4 regions of the Solibacillus daqui genome follow, and region 2 is predicted to be linked to each of the others. Evidence: riboswitches for the same ligand, from Rfam matches in the RefSeq annotation. Region 2 holds a riboswitch; each other region holds the start of a gene.
What was found. A riboswitch is a leader RNA that binds a small molecule or an ion and turns the genes downstream of it on or off. The one in region 2 is predicted to bind cobalamin.

Region 1 (5,068 bases), 1.3 Mb from region 2:
AATAAAAAAATTATAGCCCTTATAATTTTTCGTGAGCGTGGCCTTTTTTGAAAGTCTAAGGTATAATCTGCCTTTTTAATCGTTTCTAAACTTCAACTAACAGGGGCTTTAATAGAAAAATGATCTTCAACAATCAGGCGCTTTCCTTAGTTTAGGAAAGTGTTTTTTTATTAAAGGGCCAGATTATTGAATAAATGAGAAATCTTTCAAACTTGTAAGAAGGATGTATAGTTAAACGATGGAACCACTACTTTATTTCCATTATTGTGAAATTATATAATAAATAGAGAGGATTTATATTAGTAATGAAAGCAAAAAGAAAATTTAGAACTTGGATTATTATAAGAAATATTTTATTAACAATAGTAGCATTATTCCTTGTATGGATTGTTTTTCACCACGTCTTGAAGGTTTATGAGCAAACACAATATCCACCAATTGGTCAAATAGTAGAAGTCGATAATCAAAATATGCACGTTTATACAAAAGGAGATGGGGTGAACACCATTGTTTTATTAAGCGGACTAGGCACAACCGCACCTGTATTAGATTTTGAACCCTTAATAAATGAAATGGCCAAAAACAATAAAGTTGTCGTGGTAGAAAATTTTGGTTATGGATGGAGTGATTTAACGACAAAAGAACGAACTGTAGAAAACATCGTAGAAGAAATTAGAATTGCTCTAAAGAAAGCCAATATTGATGGTCCATATATTTTAATGCCCCATTCCGTATCAGGAATTTATAGTCTGTATTATGCTAATAAATATCCTGCTGAGATTGATGCAGTTATTGGGATTGATGCTCTTTTCCCACAAGCTATTGAGTATTTTAATGAACCTGCCCCGACGCTACCTAAATTTTTAAGATACGTAGCACCAACAGGAATAGCAAGACTCGCGTTATATATAAATCCTGAAGGTTTTTTACCTATTGCTGATGATGGTACATATTCTGAAGAAAACTTAAAAATGACCAAGGCTATCTCCGCTTGGAAGGGGGGAAACAAAAGCGTTGTTAATGAAGCTAATGAAATTAAAAATAATATTGACAAAACAGTTGATATGACTTTCCCTTCCAATATGCCAGTTTTATTATTTGCTACGAAAAAAGATAAGGTTACAGAGGATGGTAAAAACAATGTGACTTTTTATGAAACGCAATTAAGTAATTCTCCTTCAAGTAAAATTGTAACATTAGAAGGACATCATTATCTCCACTGGACTCGTTACAAAGAAATGAGCAAACAAGTTAATGAATTCATAGATTCATTAATAATAACAAATTAGTAATACTTTTTTCTTCAGCAAAAGAGCACTATCCTTGAACAAGGATAAGTGCTCATTTTCATTAAAGGGCAAGATAATTGAGGAACTCTTTAACCTATTCATGAAGGTAAAAAAATGAGATGCATTTCAGAAACAAAGAGATATCGGATTCTGCGTTTTTAGGCAACGTATCAATTGGTGTGTTATTATCATTTTGATATTTATTTCTTTTTGTAGTAGGATAGTTGAGAGAAAACTAAATATTGTGTCGAATAGGTGTATCTATGTTACATAGATACTTAAAAGGGAAATCGGTGAAAATCCGATACGGTCCCGCCGCTGTAAAGGGGAGTCTTTTGTAAATGTCACTGGGTCTTGATATCTGGGAAGGCACAAAAGATGTTGAACCTCAGTCAGAATACCTGCCTATTTAATAGAGATACCGTTGAACCTACGGAGAATAGGGAGGTGCTGTAAGAAATACTTAATATAGAATTGTGATGTATTTTTAACTGTATCTGTTAAAAATACTTTTTTTTATGAAAAAATTAGGGGTGAAGAAATGAAAAATAGTAGTATATGGGCAGTTTCCCTCATTTTGATGACTATTATATTATCGCTTGCTGGATGTTCTCAACAGGATGAAAAAGAAACAGCAGCTACAAAAGATGACAAGAAAGTATTTACTTTTTCTTGGTCTGGGGATATTGGTGATTTAAATCCCCACACTTATTTTCCAAACGAGTTTTTCTCGCAAGCAATGGTTTATGAATCTCTTGTCTATTATGGTAAAGATGGAGAAATTAAGCCGTGGCTAGCAAAGAGCTGGGATGTATCGGAGAATGGGAAAGAGTATATATTCCATTTGCGTGATGATGTGAAGTTCTCAGATGGCTCCGCTTTTAATGCAGCAATAGTGAAGAAAAATTTTGATACCGTACTTGCCAACCGTGAACAGCATGATTGGATTGAATTGATTAATCAAATTAAAACAACAGAAGTAATCGATAACTATACATTTAAATTAACGTTACATAATGCTTATTATCCAACTCTCCAAGAATTAACGTATGTGCGACCACTACGTTTTGTTGCAGAATCAGCTTTCCCAGCAAGTATGGATACATATAAGAATGGTTTAACTGCGCCAATTGGTACTGGCCCATGGGTATTAAAAGAACACAAAGAAAATGAGTACGCTATTTTTGAGAGTAACGATAATTACTGGGGTGAAAAGCCTAAAGTAGATGAAGTAGTTGTCAAAGTAATCACAGACGGTGAATCTCGCGTGTTAGCCTTTGAAAAAGGTGAACTGGATATGATTTTTGGCAATGGTGTAATTAGCCCAGATTCCTTTAAGTTTTTAAAAGAATCTGGAAAATATGAAACAAAAATTTCAGAACCTACGGCTACCCGTACACTGTTATTCAATACGAATCGTGAAACAATGAGTGATAAAAATATACGACTTGCGCTGCAGCACGCTTTCGATAAGGATGCGGTCATCGATAATATTTTCTATGGAATAGAAAACAAAGCGGATACGTTATTCCCGCAAAATTTAGCCTATACAAATGTAGAAGTTGATCCGTATGAGTATGATGTGGAGAAAGCAAAAGCTTTATTAGATGAAGCAGGCTGGAAAACTATAGAGGGTAAGGAATTCCGAGAAAAGGATGGTCAACCTTTACAACTCGAATTGTTATTCATAAGTACGGACAATATTCAAAAGTCAATAGCGGAATTTGTGCAAGGGGACTTACGTAAAATTGGCGTCGATGTGAAATTAACAAGTCAAGAATCAAATACATTCTGGACAACGGCATTTGATGGCAACTATGATATGTTATTCACTGCAACTTGGGCGGTACCTTTTGATCCGCACTCTTATTTAGCTTCCATCACAACCGATTCTTCTGGTGGTGGCCCAGATTACTATGCATTATCTGGCTTATCCTTTAAAAAAGAGTTGGATACGCGTATTAAACAAGTATTATTAACAACAACAGAAGAGGATCGTATTAAACAATATCATCAAATTTTAACGATGCTTCATGAGGAAGCTGTCTATTTACCAATTTCATATCAATCAAATATCGCAGTTTACAAGAAAAATATAATGGGTGTAGACTTCTTGCCACAAGAAGTAGAAATACCAACAACAACTATTGATATGAAAGACTAAATTAATTGCGCCCATTTCTTTTCGGAATGGGCGTTTGTTCTATAGAGAGGCGTTGACTTATGATTCGTTTTATATACAAACGATTGCTAGGGGCAATACCGTCCATTTTTGGTTTGTCGATCATTACGTTTTTGCTTATACAGCTAATACCAGGTAATCCTGTATTAACGTATTTACGCGTATCAAATATTCAGGCTTCTGAAGAAACTGTTCAAGCGATACGTGCTGAAATGGGACTAGATCAGCCACTTGTCATGCAATATGTACAATGGCTAACAAATGTACTGCAATTTGATTTTGGAACGTCCTTAATATCAAAGCGGTCGGTCTTAGATGAAATGATGCTTCATTTTATACCAACTTTACAATTAACAGCAGTTGCGTTTTTACTGATTATTGTTTGCAGTATACCACTAGGAGTTATATCTGCTTTACATAGAGGGAAATGGTTTGACCGAATGACGCAATTTTTTGCTTTTAGTAGTGTGTCATTGCCCACATTTTGGTTAGGTTTTTTGCTCATTTACTTTTTCTCGTTGCAACTTGACTTATTACCTGTACTTGGCAAGGGATCAGCTGCGCATTTTGTGTTACCAGCAACGACATTGGCACTTGGTTATATTGGAACCTATTTACGTTTAATAAGAGCCAGTACAATCGAAGTGTTGGAGGAGCCGTTTGTATTATATGCACAGGCACGTGGTTTGAAAGAGCGTACAATTGTTTGGCGGCATATTCTTAAAAAAGCAGCTTCCCCAACATTAACTGGCCTTGGCATGAGCTTTGGTAATATGCTTGGAGGGACGATAATTGTGGAGAACATTTTTGCTTGGCCAGGTATGGGACAATTAATAGTAGAATCGATTGTCAATCAGGATTATCCAATGATCCAAGCTTGCGTTTTACTATTAGGAATTGTTTTTTTCCTAACAAATTTAATAGTAGATATTCTTTGTGGCTGGCTAGATCCACGCATTCGACTGGCAGGTGATCGGATAAAATGAAGACATTTCGCCAGCATTCTATATTAATTGTCAGTGCGACAGTCATTGTATTTTTTACAGCTGTTGCAATTTTTGTACCGTTCATAGCTCCAAATGATCCAAATTATGTAGATTTGACACAAAAACTACAGCCAACTTCTAAGGACTATCCACTTGGCACAGATCATTTAGGGCGTTGTCAACTGTCGCGCCTATTATTTGGCGCACGCACATCTTTAATTACTGCATTTATCGTGATGAGCATTACTTTCTGTATCAGTGTGCCAATAGGTATTTTTGCGGGATATATGGGTGGAATTGTAGATACTTGGTTTATACGTATTTGTGATATGTTGATGGCTTTTCCAAGCTTTTTATTATCGTTAGCATTTGTTGGGATGCTTGGTCCTAGCTATGGGCATTTAATTTTAGCGATGGTCTGTGTACAGTGGGTCTTTTACGCACGATTTATTCGAGGGATGGTACTAAGTGTGAAGGAACGATCGTTTGTTATGGCTGCTCGTATTTGTGGAACAAGCCCATTTAAAATCGCCATAAAGCATATCGTTCCTACAATTTTAGCGTCTGTCATTGTTTTACTTTTCATGGATATTGGTGGAGTTATTTTATCA
Region 2 (5,068 bases):
GCAAGCTTTAGTCGTTGCATTGCCGAATTTTGGGAATGGCTTAATTTCGGTACTTCAGGAAGGCGCACTTGCTTATACAATAGGTTTTATTGATATTGTGGGCAAGGCAAATTTAATTATTGCGAATAACTATGGTACACATACACTAGAAATCTTTATCGCTTTAGCGGTGATTTATTGGGTGTTATCGATCTCAATTGAAAAGATCTTCGCACTCTTAGAAAAAGCGTTTAGTAAAGGAAAACAACCAATTAAAACGACGTAGGAGGTACGCATATGGACATTATAAACTGGCAATTTTTATTTGATACTTTTTTTGTTGCATTAAGTGGTGTGCCGGTCGCGTTACTCGTAACGGTTGTTTCACTTTTTATTGCGGTTCCACTCGGCTTTTTGTTAGCGCTAGCACGTGTATATGAGGTGCCAGTCATTAATTTCTTCGCAAAAATCTATATATCATTTGTGCGTGGGACACCAGTAATTATTCAAATTTTCGTGCTGTATGCAACGATTCCGCTTTTACTGAAGGGTCTATTTGAGAAATATAATATTGATTATCCGATTTATGAAGTGAATCCACTTTGGTATGCGTTTATTATTTTCTCATTCAATACAGCTGCTATTTTAATAGAAGTATTCCGTTCGGCGCTACAAACGGTTCCAAAAGGGCAGCTTGAGGCGGCACAATCGGTTGGCTTAACGGCAACACAAGCATATCGCCGTATTATTATTCCACAGGCGCTTGTTGCTGCAATGCCAAATCTTTGTACAGCGACGATAAATTTAATAAAAGCTACGTCGCTCGGTTATGCGATTTCATTGCAAGAAATTACGTTAAAGGCAAAGGTAGAGGCAAATTTGGGTTACAACTATTTAGAGGCATATATTGATATTTTCATAGTCTACTTAATGGTTTGTATGACAGTTGAATATTTATTTAAATGGTCTGAAAAACGTTTAAGCCGTTACAAGGTGGCTACGGTATAAGGAGGGAAAGCGATGCTAGAAATTAAAAATGTGCATAAAACATTTGGTGATAATGAAATATTAAAAGGTGTTAATTTAACAATTGATAAGGGGGACGTTGTCGTTATTTTAGGTCCAAGTGGGTCAGGGAAAACGACATTGTTACGTTGTATTAACTTTTTAGAACGTGCCGATGAAGGAAGCGCAAATTTTGATGAAATCGAAGTTGATTTACATAAAGCTTCGAAAAAGGAAATTTTAGAAATTCGTAAAAAAACTGCATTTGTGTTCCAAAACTATAATTTATTTAACAATAAAACGGCGCTTGAAAATGTGGCAGAAGGGCTAATTGTTGGGCGTGGTATGAAAAAAGATGCTGCTTATGATATTTCGAAAAAAGCACTCGCTAAAGTAGGGCTATCGGCAAAATATGATGCCTATCCAAGCCAATTATCGGGTGGGCAGCAGCAACGTGTTGGTATTGCACGAGCGGTTGCATTAAATCCAGATATTATTTTATTTGATGAACCAACATCGGCACTAGATCCCGAGCTAGTTGGAGAGGTACTTAGTGTCATGAAGGATATTGCCAAAGAAGGAACGACAATGCTTGTAGTAACCCATGAAATGTCCTTTGCGAAAGATGTAGCAAATCGCGTCATTTTCATGGATGGCGGCAATGTTATTGAAGAAGGCTCACCACATGAAATTTTTGTCCAGCCAAAAGAGGAGCGTACGAAGCAATTTTTACGCCGAGTCCTTCCAGACGATTACACGTACCATATTTAGTTGTTGGTTAATTATCTGAAAATTTATATGCGATTGCATACAAAAGTGATTTTTTTCGCTATAATGAAATGTATGAATTTCATATGGATTGTAAAGGTTCTTATTTTTAACAAGTAAGAAGTAAAAGGGAAATCGGTTGAAATCCGATGCGGTCCCGCCACTGTAAATGCGAGTTTAGAGCACGTTGCCACTGTTCACACGGGAAGGCGCTCACAAACGCTATAGCATGAGCCAGGAGACCTGCCTTTATAATGCCCAAAGTAAACCTACGAGGATAGGATGTGGCGGATAAGTTCTCTTTTTACGTTGAATTTTATTTGCAAACACAAGGCTTCCTTCTCATAAGAGTGGGGGGCTTTTCTTTATGTCAAATAACGAGCGCTAAAGAGCTTATGAATCAACGAGCACATCATAATGTGTTCTTTTTCTAAATCTAAGGAGGTAAGTTTACAATGAAAAAATGGCAAGTACTTTCTTCAGTTGCATTATTATCATTATCATTAGCAGCATGCGGCGAGAAAGAAACAGACAAACAGTCAACAAATGATAGCGCGGAAGTTGCTGAAACAGCACAATTTCCAATCACACAAATGGATGCACTAGGCAAAGATATTACAATCGAAAAAGCACCAGAACGTATTATTTCATTAGTTCCATCAAATACCGAAATATTATTTGGTCTAGGTTTAAATGATCAAATTATTGGTGTTTCTGACAATGACACATACCCAGAGGAAGCATTAACAAAAGAAAAAGTTGGCGGTATGGAATTTAACTTAGAGCAAATCATTGCTTTAGAACCAGATTTAGTATTAGCACACGAATCAGGTATGTATAGTTTTAATGAGGAAGCGATTGCACAGCTAGAAGCAGTTGGGATTCCCGTATTTGTTGTGAAAGATGCAAAAACATTTGAAGAAACTTACTCGACGATTGAACAAATTGGTCGTATTACAAATAAAGTACAAGAAGCAAAAGATATTATTGCTTCAATGAAAGAAGGCATTGAAGAAATCGAAATGAAGGTAGCCGACTTAGAAGAGAAGTCTGTGTTCGTCGTTGTAGGGACAGACCCAGATCTTTATGCGGCAGGACAGGATACATTTATTAATGAAATGTTAGAAGTGCTAAATGTTGAAAATGCTGTACCAGAACTAGGCTGGCCAATGTATAGTGCAGAGCAATTTGTCAGCAGTAATCCAGATACCATCTTAGTGACTTATGAAAATGATATCGAGGAAATTACAACAAATGATGCTTATGCAGAGATGACTGCGGTGAAAAATGGCGAGGTAAAATTAGTTGATGCTGATACAACAAGTCGCCAAGGTCCACGTTTAGTTGAAGGCATTGAATCAATCGCAGAAGCAATTTACCCAGAGGTATTTAATGAGAAGTAAATATTCAATCGCTTATTTTTCATCGATTGGATTGCTATTAGGTAGTATGTGGCTCGGTATTTCATTTGGCTCGGTCGATATTCCGTTATCCACTCTGTGGGATAAAACGACAGACCCGGTTGCGTACAGCATTCTATGGAAAATCCGAATGCCACGTGTTATTTTAGCGGCACTTATTGGGGCAGCGCTTGCGATTGCGGGTGCTGCTTTCCAAGGGTTACTTAAAAACCCGTTAGCTGACCCGTATACACTAGGCGTTTCTTCAGGTGCTTCAGTTGGTGCAGTAATGACAATTTTTTTAGGCATATCCTTACCTGTACTGGGTGCGTTTACGCTACCGATTTTTAGTATGCTAGGTGCGGCTATAACAATGGTTATCGTGCTCCTATTCGCCCGTTTAGTAGACCGTACTATGAAAATGGAAACACTTATTTTAACAGGGATTATTTTTAGTTCTTTTTTAGGTGCTTGTATTTCATTAATGGTGGCATTAACAGGTGAGCAGCTACGTGAAATTATTGGCTGGTTGCTTGGCAGTGTGTCAATGCGTGGCTGGCCGTATGTGAGAATGGTTGTTCCATTTATAATAATTGGCACGTTGATTATTTGGCTGAATCGTCGGGAGTTAAATGCGATGATTTATGGGGAGGAGCGCGCACAATATTTAGGGGTCAATGTTAAGCGCAGTAAATATATGATTTTAGCAGGTGGCTCGATTTTGACGGGTGCTGCGGTTGCAGCATCAGGAACGATTGGTTTTGTTGGGTTAGTTGTTCCGCATATGATACGTATTGTAATCGGTGCTGATCATCGCCATTTGCTTAGCCTGTCATTTTTAAATGGTGCGAGTTTGCTCGTAATTTGTGATTTAGTGTCGCGTACGATTATCGCGCCTGTCGAATTGCCGATTGGTGTCATCACGTCATTTATAGGTGCCCCAGTATTTGCGTATATTTTCTTCAAGCAACGTAGAAAGGGTGTCGCATAATGTTAAAGGTAAATGACTTAAGCGGTGGCTATAGTGGCAAGAGCATTGTGAAAAACGTGACGTTTCACGTGAAAAAAGGTCGAATTTTAGGGATACTTGGTCCGAATGGTAGTGGGAAATCGACATTGTTAAAAATGATTAGTGGCATTATTAGTCCGACTGCTGGTGAAGTATTGATCGAAAACCAACCGATTAAAAGCTATGACGTTAAGCAATTGGCAAAAAAAATGGCGGTACTACCACAGTTAAACGCGAGTACATTTTCAAATCTTGTGTATGATGCGGTTTCATTAGGTCGTTACCCGCATCAAACTGGGTTTTTTTCGAGTTGGTCGGATGAGGATGAATGCATGGTACAGCAGGCTATGGAAAGCACCGGTGTTACAGGTTACAAAGAGCATTATTTGGAGTTTTTGTCTGGCGGTGAACAGCAGCGAGTGTTTATTGCGCAGGCACTTGCACAAAATTCCGAGCTACTACTGCTTGATGAGCCAACGAACCATTTAGATATTGCGCATCAAAAACAAATTTTAGATATGATTCGTTTACAAGTTGAACAGCATGGATTAACGGTTGTGTCGATTTTCCATGATATCAATTTAGCTTCGTTATATTGTGATGAATTATTACTTTTAGAAGACGGCGAAGTGCGAGCATTTGGTTTGCCACATGAAGTTATTCTGGAAGAGCAAATTGCGGATGTGTATAAAGCTCGTATCGCAACGTACCCACATCCCGAAGTACCAAAGCCACAAATTACAATGCTACCTACAAACGAATTACAGCGTAAAGAAGTACAAATTCAAGTATCTGATTTTTCGATTACAAAAGAGTACATTCAATTAAAAGTCAGTTCACCACTAAAGGTAATTTCGTCTGCAGTCCATAATGCAGGAATTGGTTGGTATGATACGTTTTTAAATCG
Region 3 (5,068 bases), 1.9 Mb from region 2:
TGTGTAATCAATTTTTGTGCTATAAATTCAATATTGCCCACACTCATATAAAAAGCGATTGTATCAATTTGTACTAATGCGTCCCAGCGTAAAAAATCTTGTCCTTTATCCTCACGACCATGTCCCGTGACAATCGCAAAGCTATTCGAAAAATCACGATGTGTTACCGGAATACCTGCATAGGCAGGTGCTGCAATGCCCGCTGAGATACCAGGTACAATTTCAAAGGACACATCATGTTCCTTTAAAAAAAGGGCTTCCTCCGCTCCACGGCCAAATACGAAAGGATCGCCACCTTTTAAGCGAACTACTAGTTTTTTGTTTTTTGCATGATTAACCAATGCTTCATTAATTTCTTGTTGAATCAGTCCATGCTTTCCAGGTTCTTTACCGCAATAGATTAACTGCGCCTCTTTTTTTGCATGCTGTAAAATTAGCGGATTCACCAATCGATCATATAAAATCACATCTGCTAACTGGAGACATTCCAATGCTCGAATTGTTAATAATTTTGGATCTCCCGGACCAGCACCAACTATGTAAACAAAGCCACTCACATTCATTCACCTTCTAATAATTGTTGTAAATAATTTTCACATTGCTCAAAATCTTGTTGTTGAATCCACTGTAAAACTTGCGGTTCTAAAAGTGCGGCTACAGCTAGACGTTTTTGCTCGCCTTTAAATTTCTCCAAAATGGCCTTTCTACCATGCTTTAAAAATGACGTATATGCCTCATAACTATCATCAAACTGTTCACTTAATTGTTGTTTTACTTGTCGCGTAAATGCTGGACTTGCCCCAGAAGTGGAAACGGTTAATACAAAATCACCTCGACGTACAACGGCTGGGTTCATAAAATCCATACGACCATTGTTATCTACCCTCATGAACAATTGCCAGTGCTGTGTTGCTTGTTCGATTTGATCATTGACCGTTTCCTCGTTAGTTGCAGCAAAAATTAATATCGCATCATCTAAATCTGCCGGCTCAAACGTTTTATTGCGCCACTGAATTTTTTGGAGTTGTGAGTAATGCTGTAACGTTGCCGTAAGCATTGGACTGACAACGACAATATTAGCCTTCGTCTCAAGTAGTGCCTCTACTTTTTGTGTTGCAACATGTCCACCACCAACAACGACTACTTTTTTATAATCGAGATTAAGCATAATTGGAAAATAACTCATCTTCTGTCCTCCAACGTTATCTTTCTTATTTACGAACAATCATGCACGATAAATAGTTCAATTCTGTACCACGTAAATTTTCAACCTCCCATATCACTTCTTCATCCGAAGTCACTTTTGTAACGACATGTGTGTTTTTTAATAAGTTCATTTCCTCCAACAAATCAAGCATTTGATCTAGTACTTTTGCGATTTTAATAAATACAATGCCATCATGTGTTTCTAATACATTACGCATTTCTTCTTTATTATCTGTTGCTGGAATCATCGCCACATGATCATCCCCATCAGCTAACGGTATATGAAGGCGATTAGCTGTTCCATTAAACGAAGAAATACCTGCAACCGATTGCATTGGTACGTCTGGATGTTGTTCTTTCATTAATTTCATCAAATGAATATACGTACTAAATAACATGGGGTCTCCTTCAGTTACAAAGGCTACATCCTTACCTTCCTGTAAATGGGCGTATATTTGCTCGACGGATTTTTTCCACTCTTGCTGTAACGTTTCTTGGTCCTTCGTCATTGGAAAAACGAGACCTAGCATTGTTTTTTGTTGTGGTTCCACATATAAATCAATTATTTTTTGAGCATATGATTTACTGCCGCGCATTTTTTTCGGATATGCAATTACTGGGCATTCCTTTAATTTACGAAAAGCTTTTATAGTAATTAATTCCGGATCTCCAGGACCAACGCCCACACCATATAATGTTCCAACTGTCATTGTCTTTTTCCCCTTTTAAAAAAATCGTATAAACACAAAAAAGCCTATTTCCGGCAAGTGCTAGAAATAGGCATGGACATCCTAAAAAAGTAAAAGGAAATACAAGTAATGTATTTGTCGCCGTCCTTCTCCCACCGAAAAGTCGTGTTGCAATAATAAAGCAGGTTTCCTGGCTCAGGCGTCATTTTACTATCACATCTTCCCATCTTTTTGACAGTGATTGGTTGTGAGTTCATCAGCTATTACAGTAGCGGGGGCTGCATTAGATTTTAACTAATTTCCCTTTTAACTCTTATAAAAAGAGCACTTTATTACTTGTACTATGAAATTAAAGTAACTCTATCACGTTACCACACTTTTGACAATATTAATTTACGAACAATTTATACAATTCAGAAGAAAAAACAGAATATACTAGAAAGCTACGCTCATAAATGACAGATAATTTTACATTATTTTCAGAAAATGACCTTGGATTTTGGAAGGGTTGAAAAAATTAATGATGACAAATGAAATAACGAATGATACTATTTCCTCACATGGTGAAAATTGAATGATTTTTGGTGCTTTTACAAGCTTAATAGGGAAACCGGTGTAATTCCGGTACTGTCCCGCAACTGTAACTTGGAGTATTACATAACACGTCACTGCATTTTTTGTGGGAAGACATGTAATACGTCGAAAAGAAGTCAGGAGACCTGCCAAAAATTAAGTTATTCAAACCTACGAGGATAGGTGCGTGAAACAAGCAAAATCGCTTGCTTTTTTGTGATGCACTTTTACTCTCAAAAGTGTATTTTTTTATGCACTTTTTTTCATCAAATAAGAAAAAAGGAGTAGAAACATGAAGCAATACTTACCAAAACTTGCTTACTTCGGTATCGTTTTATTATTTATGCCAAAGCAAGCATATGCCATGCACATTATGGAAGGATTTTTACCAATTGGTTGGGCAATTTTTTGGTTTGCACTATGCTTACCATTCCTTGTAAAAGGACTAAAAGTGATCCGCATCGTCGTGAAAGAAAATCCAGAAAGTAAATTATTACTTGCCCTATCAGGGGCCTTTACATTCGTCTTATCTGCATTAAAAATCCCATCAGTAACCGGGAGCTGTTCTCACCCTACTGGCGTTGGCTTAGGTTCAATTTTATTTGGACCTTTTGTTATGAGCGTTTTAGGATCAATCGTCCTATTATTCCAATCGCTATTACTAGCACATGGTGGCATAACGACTTTAGGCGCAAATATTTTCTCGATGGCTATCGTTGGTCCATTTATTGCAGTAGGTGTTTATAAGCTCGCAACAAAATGGGGCCTATCAATTAGCGTCGCAGTATTTTTCGCTGCCATGCTTGGTGATTTAGGAACATATGTTATGACATCTGTACAATTAGCATTAGCGTTCCCTTCAGAAGTTGGCGGCATTTTAGGTTCATTCCAAAAATTCGCAAGCATCTTTGCGTTAACACAAATTCCATTAGCGATCAGTGAAGGATTATTAACCGTAATGATTATGAACTTCTTACAAAAATATAACATGAAAGAATTAGTTCAATTACGTATTTTAAAGGCTAAGGAGAGCTAACATGTTTAAGAAAAATCTACTATTACTATTAGGCGTCGTGATCTTAGCGATTTTACCAATATTATTTTTACAGGATGCAGAATTCGGGGGTGCTGATGGTGAGGCTGAAGAAGCGATTACAGAAATCGCTGTAGACTATGAGCCTTGGTTTAGCGCTATTTGGGAGCCTCCAAGTGGTGAAATCGAAAGCTTATTATTCGTTTTACAAGGTGTTATTGGTGCACTAATTATCGGCTATTTCATCGGTTATATGCGCGGAAAGCATACAAAAGATCATGCTAAACATTGATTTTCTAGCGAGCCATAATGCGATTCAAAAGGTTGCCGCTAGTCAAAAAATAACGTTTAGTGTCATTTCATTATTACTTGTAACATTATTACGAAATAATATTTTATCGGTTTGGACACTACTCTTCATGAGTAGTGTCATTATCTTTTATGCCAGAATTCCTTGGAAAACATATGTAACATTACTTATCGCGCCAATTGGTTTTGTTTTTGCAGGTATGATAGCGATCGTGTTGTCCATTTCATTTGCACAACCTATACCAATTTCCGCATTATGGCATAGCACATTTCTTGGCATGCAGCTGTTTATATTGCCGAATGATTTACTTCGAGCTATCACGATATTTTTTACCTCGATTAGTGCAACAAGTTGCTTGTATTTTTTAATTTTAACAACACCGATGTATGAAATTAGCCCAGTACTTGCTAGATTAAAAGTACCAACGATTATCATTGAATTAATTGAGTTAATGTATCGTTTTATATTTTTACTTTTACAAACAGTTGCGCAGCTTTATACTGCGCAGGATGCTCGGCTAGGCTATCGAACATATCGAATAAGCTTTCAATCTTTAAGCTTACTCATTAGCGCTCTGTTTCGTTCGATTTTTTTCCGTCATCAGGCGATGTCCTATGCGATGACGGCACGAAATATTGAACAATTTATTATTCCACAGCAATTTTTGAGTGAAAAAGCATGGGATCAAAAACTGACTTTTATAGCAGGTGGATTTTTGATCGTTGCAATTGCATTAATCTTTTAAGGAGATTTTAGTTATGACAGAAAGCTATTTTACGTTTGAGCATGTATCATTTCAATATAGTGATGGTACACAGGCATTACATGATTTATCATTAACGATTCCAATGGGAAAAAAAGTAGCGATATTAGGTGAAAATGGTTCAGGTAAATCAACATTTTTCAAATTGCTCATGGGGCTAGAAAAACCTAGTATTGGTAAAATTCAATTTTTAAACGAACCATTACATTATTCTAAAAAACAATTAATTAAGTTACGGGAGCATGTTGGCTTTATCTTTCAAGAAGCAGACAATCAATTATTTGCCTCTACAGTTAAGCATGATATTTTATATGGTCCGATTAATTTAAAATGGCCACATGAAAAAATAGAACAACATGTTGATACCGCCATACAATTAACTGAATTAGAGGACTTAACCGAACGACCGATTCATTTTTTAAGTGGTGGACAAAAAAAACGTGTGACCATTGCAGGTGTTTATGCAATGGATCCTAAACTTTATATTTTAGATG
Region 4 (5,068 bases), 660 kb from region 2:
ATGCCAATTACAAGTAAAATCGACAATAATAAATTGGATATATCGCTATAGCTAACAAGTAAATACGCACCACAGCTTATCATTGCACCAATTACTAAACCAACGAGCGGTAAACTCGCATACATCCACGTAATCGAGCTTTTATTCATATCTAATTGCTTTTTTATCGGTATGAAAGAAAAAAACTGCCACGCTAATAAGAAACCTTGACTTGCATTTTTCAACCTGCTCACCCCCTATTTCCATCGTTGTACAAGTTGAAACTGTACTTCATAAGCTTCATGGCTATGCTGCACAAGCCATTGATGCAAGTTTCCTAACAACTTGCGATATAAATTCACTTCCTCATATTTTGAAGGCAGCTCGTCTAATACTTCATTCGATACAACTATTATTGTAGCACCTTGTACTTGCCAATTTTGCAATTGCTTTTGTAGGGATTCGATGCAGTTATTGATATATTCGCTACGATTTTTTTGCTGTTCACTTAAATAGAGCACATTTGAAAGCCATGTCGTAACACATTCAAATAATACAACATCATTAGATGATAATTGATTGATTTGTTGAGGTATTTCCACTTGCATTTCCACTGTTGTCCATTTGATTTCTTGCTGTATGCGATCTTGCTGATGTCGTATAATTCGCTTTTTCATTTCTTCGTCAAACGCGGCACCCGTTGCAAAATAGTAATAATGTTTTTCGTCCCCCAAAGCTAGGGCACGTTGCTCGGCATAGGCACTTTTACCACTACGTACTCCGCCAGTTATAAAGATCATTGTAGTCCACCTTTGCAAATAATTAAAAGAACACACCTACAATCAGGCATGTTCTATTATTATAAGCCTATTTAAATAATTCTGGGTATACGGCTTCTGCCATAATTTCTACCGCTTCACCTATACGTGGCCCCGGGCGAGACATAACATCTCCATCTACTAACACAACAGCCTTATCTGAAACTGCCTGAATTTGATCCCAGCCTGCACGACCTAAAATTTCATCCACTGCATTTTCCATATAAGTTGCTGGAGTAATAATTACTTCTGGATTACGTGTAATTACATCTTCTTCTGTTACGCTTAACCAGCTATTTTGGTCTGCGAAAATATTTTCAACACCGGCTGTATTCATAATTTCTTGTTGGAATGTATCGCTACCAGTTGTCCAAATGTCTGGAGCTGGTGATACTTCATAGTACACTTTTTTCTTTGCATCTACAGTATTTGTTTTCTCTTGAACTGCTGCAATTTGTCCTTTAATGTCTGCTACGACTTCATTTCCCTTTTCCTCAACGCCCATTACTTCAGAAAGCTGAATGATATCTGTGTAGACATCGTCAAATGATGTAGCTGAAGCGATGACAAACACCTTTAAGCCCGTGTCTTCTAACTGTGCAATTTGTGCCTCATCACCGGCTGTGTAAGCTACGACTACGTCTGGATTTAACTCAACGATACGTTCTGCGTTAATGACTGTTGACGTAGAAACACGTTCGATTTTTTGTGCCGCTTCTGGATATGTATCATAGTCTGTTGCACCAACAATTTGAGCACCGACACCTAATTCAAATAAAATTTCTGTATTACTTGGCTGTAATGATACGATTGTTTCTGGTACTTCCTCGAAAGTTACTTCAATACCGCGGTCATCTACAACTGTGTAGGGACCATCTGCCTCAGTTTGCTTAACTGGATCTTTTGATGCTTTTTCTTCGTCTGCTCCACATGCTGCTAAAAGTAGTGCTGCTGCAACAGGTGCAACCCATTTCATTTTAAAGTTCATTGTTTTGCTCCTTTTTCTTTTTCATTGGATATGATTTTGAGGTAAAGACAATTTCATCACATTCGTGTTGCTTGTTCATGTACACAGCCATCACAAACAATACATTGGCAAGTAAGCCTAAAAAGTCGAATAAAATTTCAGGAACATCTCTTTCCTCACTTACTTTATGTAATGCGCGATATGATTTTTTCGCTTCACTACGGCAAATATGAAGACGAGCCGCGCTTTCCACCCCTTGAGGTAATAAAAACTGCTGAATGGCTTCTTTTACTTCACTCACATAAAAATCATAACGATCGCTTAACCACTTTAAGTCATCTTCTGTAATCGCTAATTTTCCGCGCACTGAACCATTTACGTGATAAGCAAGCGGTTGTATGAGACGTAAATCTTCTAATACAATCCGACCGCGTTCATCATCCACTAATGTCGGAATAACTGCACCAATACGTGTCGTTAGTGAATCTGTACGAATTTCATAATCAACACAACTCGATTTTTCACGCATGAATGGATAGCACGAATAACGAATATCCTTCTTCAACTTTCTCAACCTCACTTCAAATTCATTGCTCTTTGAAATTTTAAATGGCATGAAAAAAGCCACCCAGAAAATGGATGGCTTCATAAAATCAAAAAGGTATATTTAAAAACGCTCATTTGATGTATGGCTGCCGTACATTCTCTTTATTTCCGAAGAGGTGTGTTACGATCAGAAAAAGATTGGTCTCCTGGCTTCGCGCTTCACTTTAAACATAAGCACCTTCCCGCTTTTAGCAGTGGTATTTTGCTTACTTTCATCTACGCTTACAGTTACGGATATAGCTTCGGATTTACACCGAATTCCCATTTATGCACTAGGCATCTCTTTCTTGCAAACTATTCAATTTGTAAAGTTTACTTTATCATACTGATGAAATTATGCAAATAGTTTTTAAATTCACATCGATTTCATGGATTAAAACATAAAATTTATACCTTTATAAGCAGCTCGGGCATTTTCCATATATTTCGAATTTATGAGCTTCTATTGCATAACCTGGCAGCTTTTCTCCAAGCATCTCCATCGGACACAGTGATAATTCCTTCACATTCCCACAATCGCGACAAATAAAATGATGATGGTGATGATCCGATTCACAATGCATGCGGAAATTACGTTCACCATTTAGCTCGGTTTCTTCTAAAATATCTAATTCAACAAACGTTGCTAAGTTACGATAAATCGTATCAAAGCTCATGCCTGGGAAGTCTTTTTTCAGCACTTGCAGTAAATCACGGGCAGTCAAATATTTATCCGTAGCCGCAAACATACCCAAAATTAACTCTCGTTTATCTGTTTTTTTATAGCCATTGTCTTTTAATATTTCCCACGCGCGTGTTGTATTCACTGTGCTTCTTCCCCTTCCACCTTAGTTGATAATTTTAAAACCATTTTTTTAATGATAATGACAAATAATAGAATGATAATTGAAGTTACGACAATCGTACCACCTGGCGCTAAATTTAAATAAAATGCACTCACTAAACCTATTAATACCGCAAGTTCACCAAATACAATCGCTAAAATAATCGCCTGTTTAAAGCCATGTGCTAAACGCATTGCTGCTGCTACCGGTAATGTCATTAAGCTAGATACTAACAATATCCCAACAATACGCATGCTAGCTGCAATGACAAGTGCCACAACAACCATAAATAACAAATGAATCCATTTTGCCGGCAACCCACTTGCTTTTGCATATTCTTCGTCAAAAGATAGAACGAATAATTCTTTGAAAAATAATACTAAGAATATCACCACGACAATCGCAATCGCAATGACAACAAATAAATCCTGTCTCGAAACAGCAGATACCGAGCCGAATAAATAGCTCATTAAATCTGTATTAAAGCCACTTGCTAGTGAAATTAAAATCGCACTAACCCCGATACCACCCGACATAATAATTGGAATTGCAAGCTCTTCATAGTGCTTATACAAACGTCGCAAGCGCTCGATTAAGATTGAACCACTTACCGACGCAACAATTCCTAAGTAAATCGGATTAAGCAGCGCCAAACCGGCAAAAGACTGACTTATGTAAAGACTTCCAGCAATGCCTGCAAGCGTTACATGTGACAGCGCATCCGCGATTAGCGACAGACGACGAACAACAATAAATACTCCCAGTAACGGGGCAATGACACCAATAATGAGCCCTGAGAAAAAGGCGTTTTGTAAAAATTCATAGTTTAATATTGCTTCGATCATAATGGCCTACTCCTCTTAATGAATCTTTCGAACAGTGTGACCGTTCCAGCTTTCAATCTGTTCTTCCGAAATCGTATCAAAATCATTTTTATAACCGTGGAAATGAATTGTTTGATTTAAGCATGCCACGTGGCTTACACGGTCTGATACGGTATCGACATCATGTGTTACTAAAATCATAGTCATTTTATGATGCCTATTTAAATGAGCGAGCATATCATAAAATGCTTGCACGTTTTCACGGTCAATCCCAACAGTTGGCTCGTCTAAAATAAGTAGCTTTGGATCAGCTACTAATGCGCGCGCAATAAATACACGCTGCTGCTGTCCTCCTGAAAGCTGTCCAATATTCCGCTTCATAAATTGCTCCATGCCAACATCTTTCAAGGCCGCCTTCACTAAAAGGTCTGCATCTTTTGGATAACGCTTAAACAGTCCAACCTTTTGTGATAAGCCACTTTTTACTACTTCTTCAACAGTTGCCGGAAAACCAGAGTTAAAGGCATTAGATTTCTGTGACACATAGCCAATCCATTCGCGGTGTTTAAACTGGTTTGCTGGCTCATCAAATAATTTAATTTCCCCAGACATCGGCTTTAATAACCCTAAAATCAATTTTAATAGCGTCGATTTACCAGAGCCATTTTGACCGATTAACGCCAAAAAATCGCCCTCATTCACGCGTAAAGAAATGTTTTTTAATACTTGTGTGTATTCATATTGAAAGGAAACATCCTTCAATTCAATCAATGGTTTGTTCATTTTTTTCGCTTCTTTCTAATTCAAAATCATTACGATTTACATCAAATTAGTATAGTAGACTTTTTTTACAATGTAAAGGAAAAAAACTTTAAAGGAGAGCTATAATGAGGAATTTGGAATTGTTAAATAGATTGCAACAAATGAATGATGAACAGCTTCAGCAATTCGCCAAAAAAAATGATATTGAATTAACATTGGAGGAAATTAAAAAGCTACGTAAAATCATGAAGCACGCCAATATTAGCTGGGCAATTACCGGTATTCCCA

Region 1: linked by a shared signal. The riboswitch ahead of nikA (nickel ABC transporter substrate-binding protein) and the one ahead of O7776_RS02490 (ABC transporter substrate-binding protein) in region 2 are both predicted to bind cobalamin.
Region 3: linked by a shared signal. The riboswitch ahead of O7776_RS11585 (energy-coupling factor ABC transporter permease) and the one ahead of O7776_RS02490 (ABC transporter substrate-binding protein) in region 2 are both predicted to bind cobalamin.
Region 4: linked by a shared signal. The riboswitch ahead of O7776_RS05480 (hypothetical protein) and the one ahead of O7776_RS02490 (ABC transporter substrate-binding protein) in region 2 are both predicted to bind cobalamin.

Annotation. Positions count from the first base shown of each region.
Region 1 is NZ_CP114887.1:1,812,468-1,817,535, forward strand. Features, by position in the region: gene O7776_RS08730 (ABC transporter ATP-binding protein) at 1-5, shown strand, start outside; gene O7776_RS08735 (alpha/beta fold hydrolase) at 306-1,289, shown strand; cobalamin riboswitch at 1,526-1,712, shown strand; gene nikA (nickel ABC transporter substrate-binding protein) at 1,831-3,453, shown strand; gene nikB (nickel ABC transporter permease) at 3,513-4,457, shown strand; gene O7776_RS08750 (ABC transporter permease) at 4,454-5,068, shown strand, end outside.
Region 2 is NZ_CP114887.1:513,683-518,750, forward strand. Features, by position in the region: gene O7776_RS02475 (amino acid ABC transporter permease) at 1-265, shown strand, start outside; gene O7776_RS02480 (amino acid ABC transporter permease) at 277-987, shown strand; gene O7776_RS02485 (amino acid ABC transporter ATP-binding protein) at 1,000-1,755, shown strand; cobalamin riboswitch at 1,833-2,017, shown strand; gene O7776_RS02490 (ABC transporter substrate-binding protein) at 2,208-3,155, shown strand; gene O7776_RS02495 (FecCD family ABC transporter permease) at 3,145-4,143, shown strand; gene O7776_RS02500 (adenosylcobinamide amidohydrolase) at 4,143-5,068, shown strand, end outside.
Region 3 is NZ_CP114887.1:2,386,822-2,391,889, forward strand. Features, by position in the region: gene cobA (uroporphyrinogen-III C-methyltransferase) at 1-557, opposite strand, end outside; gene O7776_RS11575 (precorrin-2 dehydrogenase/sirohydrochlorin ferrochelatase family protein) at 560-1,186, opposite strand; gene cobI (precorrin-2 C(20)-methyltransferase) at 1,212-1,916, opposite strand; cobalamin riboswitch at 2,059-2,242, opposite strand; cobalamin riboswitch at 2,461-2,636, shown strand; gene O7776_RS11585 (energy-coupling factor ABC transporter permease) at 2,761-3,504, shown strand; gene O7776_RS11590 (energy-coupling factor ABC transporter substrate-binding protein) at 3,506-3,793, shown strand; gene cbiQ (cobalt ECF transporter T component CbiQ) at 3,780-4,556, shown strand; gene O7776_RS11600 (energy-coupling factor ABC transporter ATP-binding protein) at 4,570-5,068, shown strand, end outside.
Region 4 is NZ_CP114887.1:1,169,625-1,174,692, reverse strand. Features, by position in the region: gene cobS (adenosylcobinamide-GDP ribazoletransferase) at 1-233, opposite strand, end outside; gene O7776_RS05490 (bifunctional adenosylcobinamide kinase/adenosylcobinamide-phosphate guanylyltransferase) at 237-779, opposite strand; gene O7776_RS05485 (ABC transporter substrate-binding protein) at 847-1,785, opposite strand; gene O7776_RS05480 (hypothetical protein) at 1,775-2,329, opposite strand; cobalamin riboswitch at 2,490-2,669, opposite strand; gene O7776_RS05475 (Fur family transcriptional regulator) at 2,766-3,176, opposite strand; gene O7776_RS05470 (metal ABC transporter permease) at 3,173-4,039, opposite strand; gene O7776_RS05465 (metal ABC transporter ATP-binding protein) at 4,055-4,801, opposite strand; gene O7776_RS05460 (isopropylmalate synthase) at 4,906-5,068, shown strand, end outside.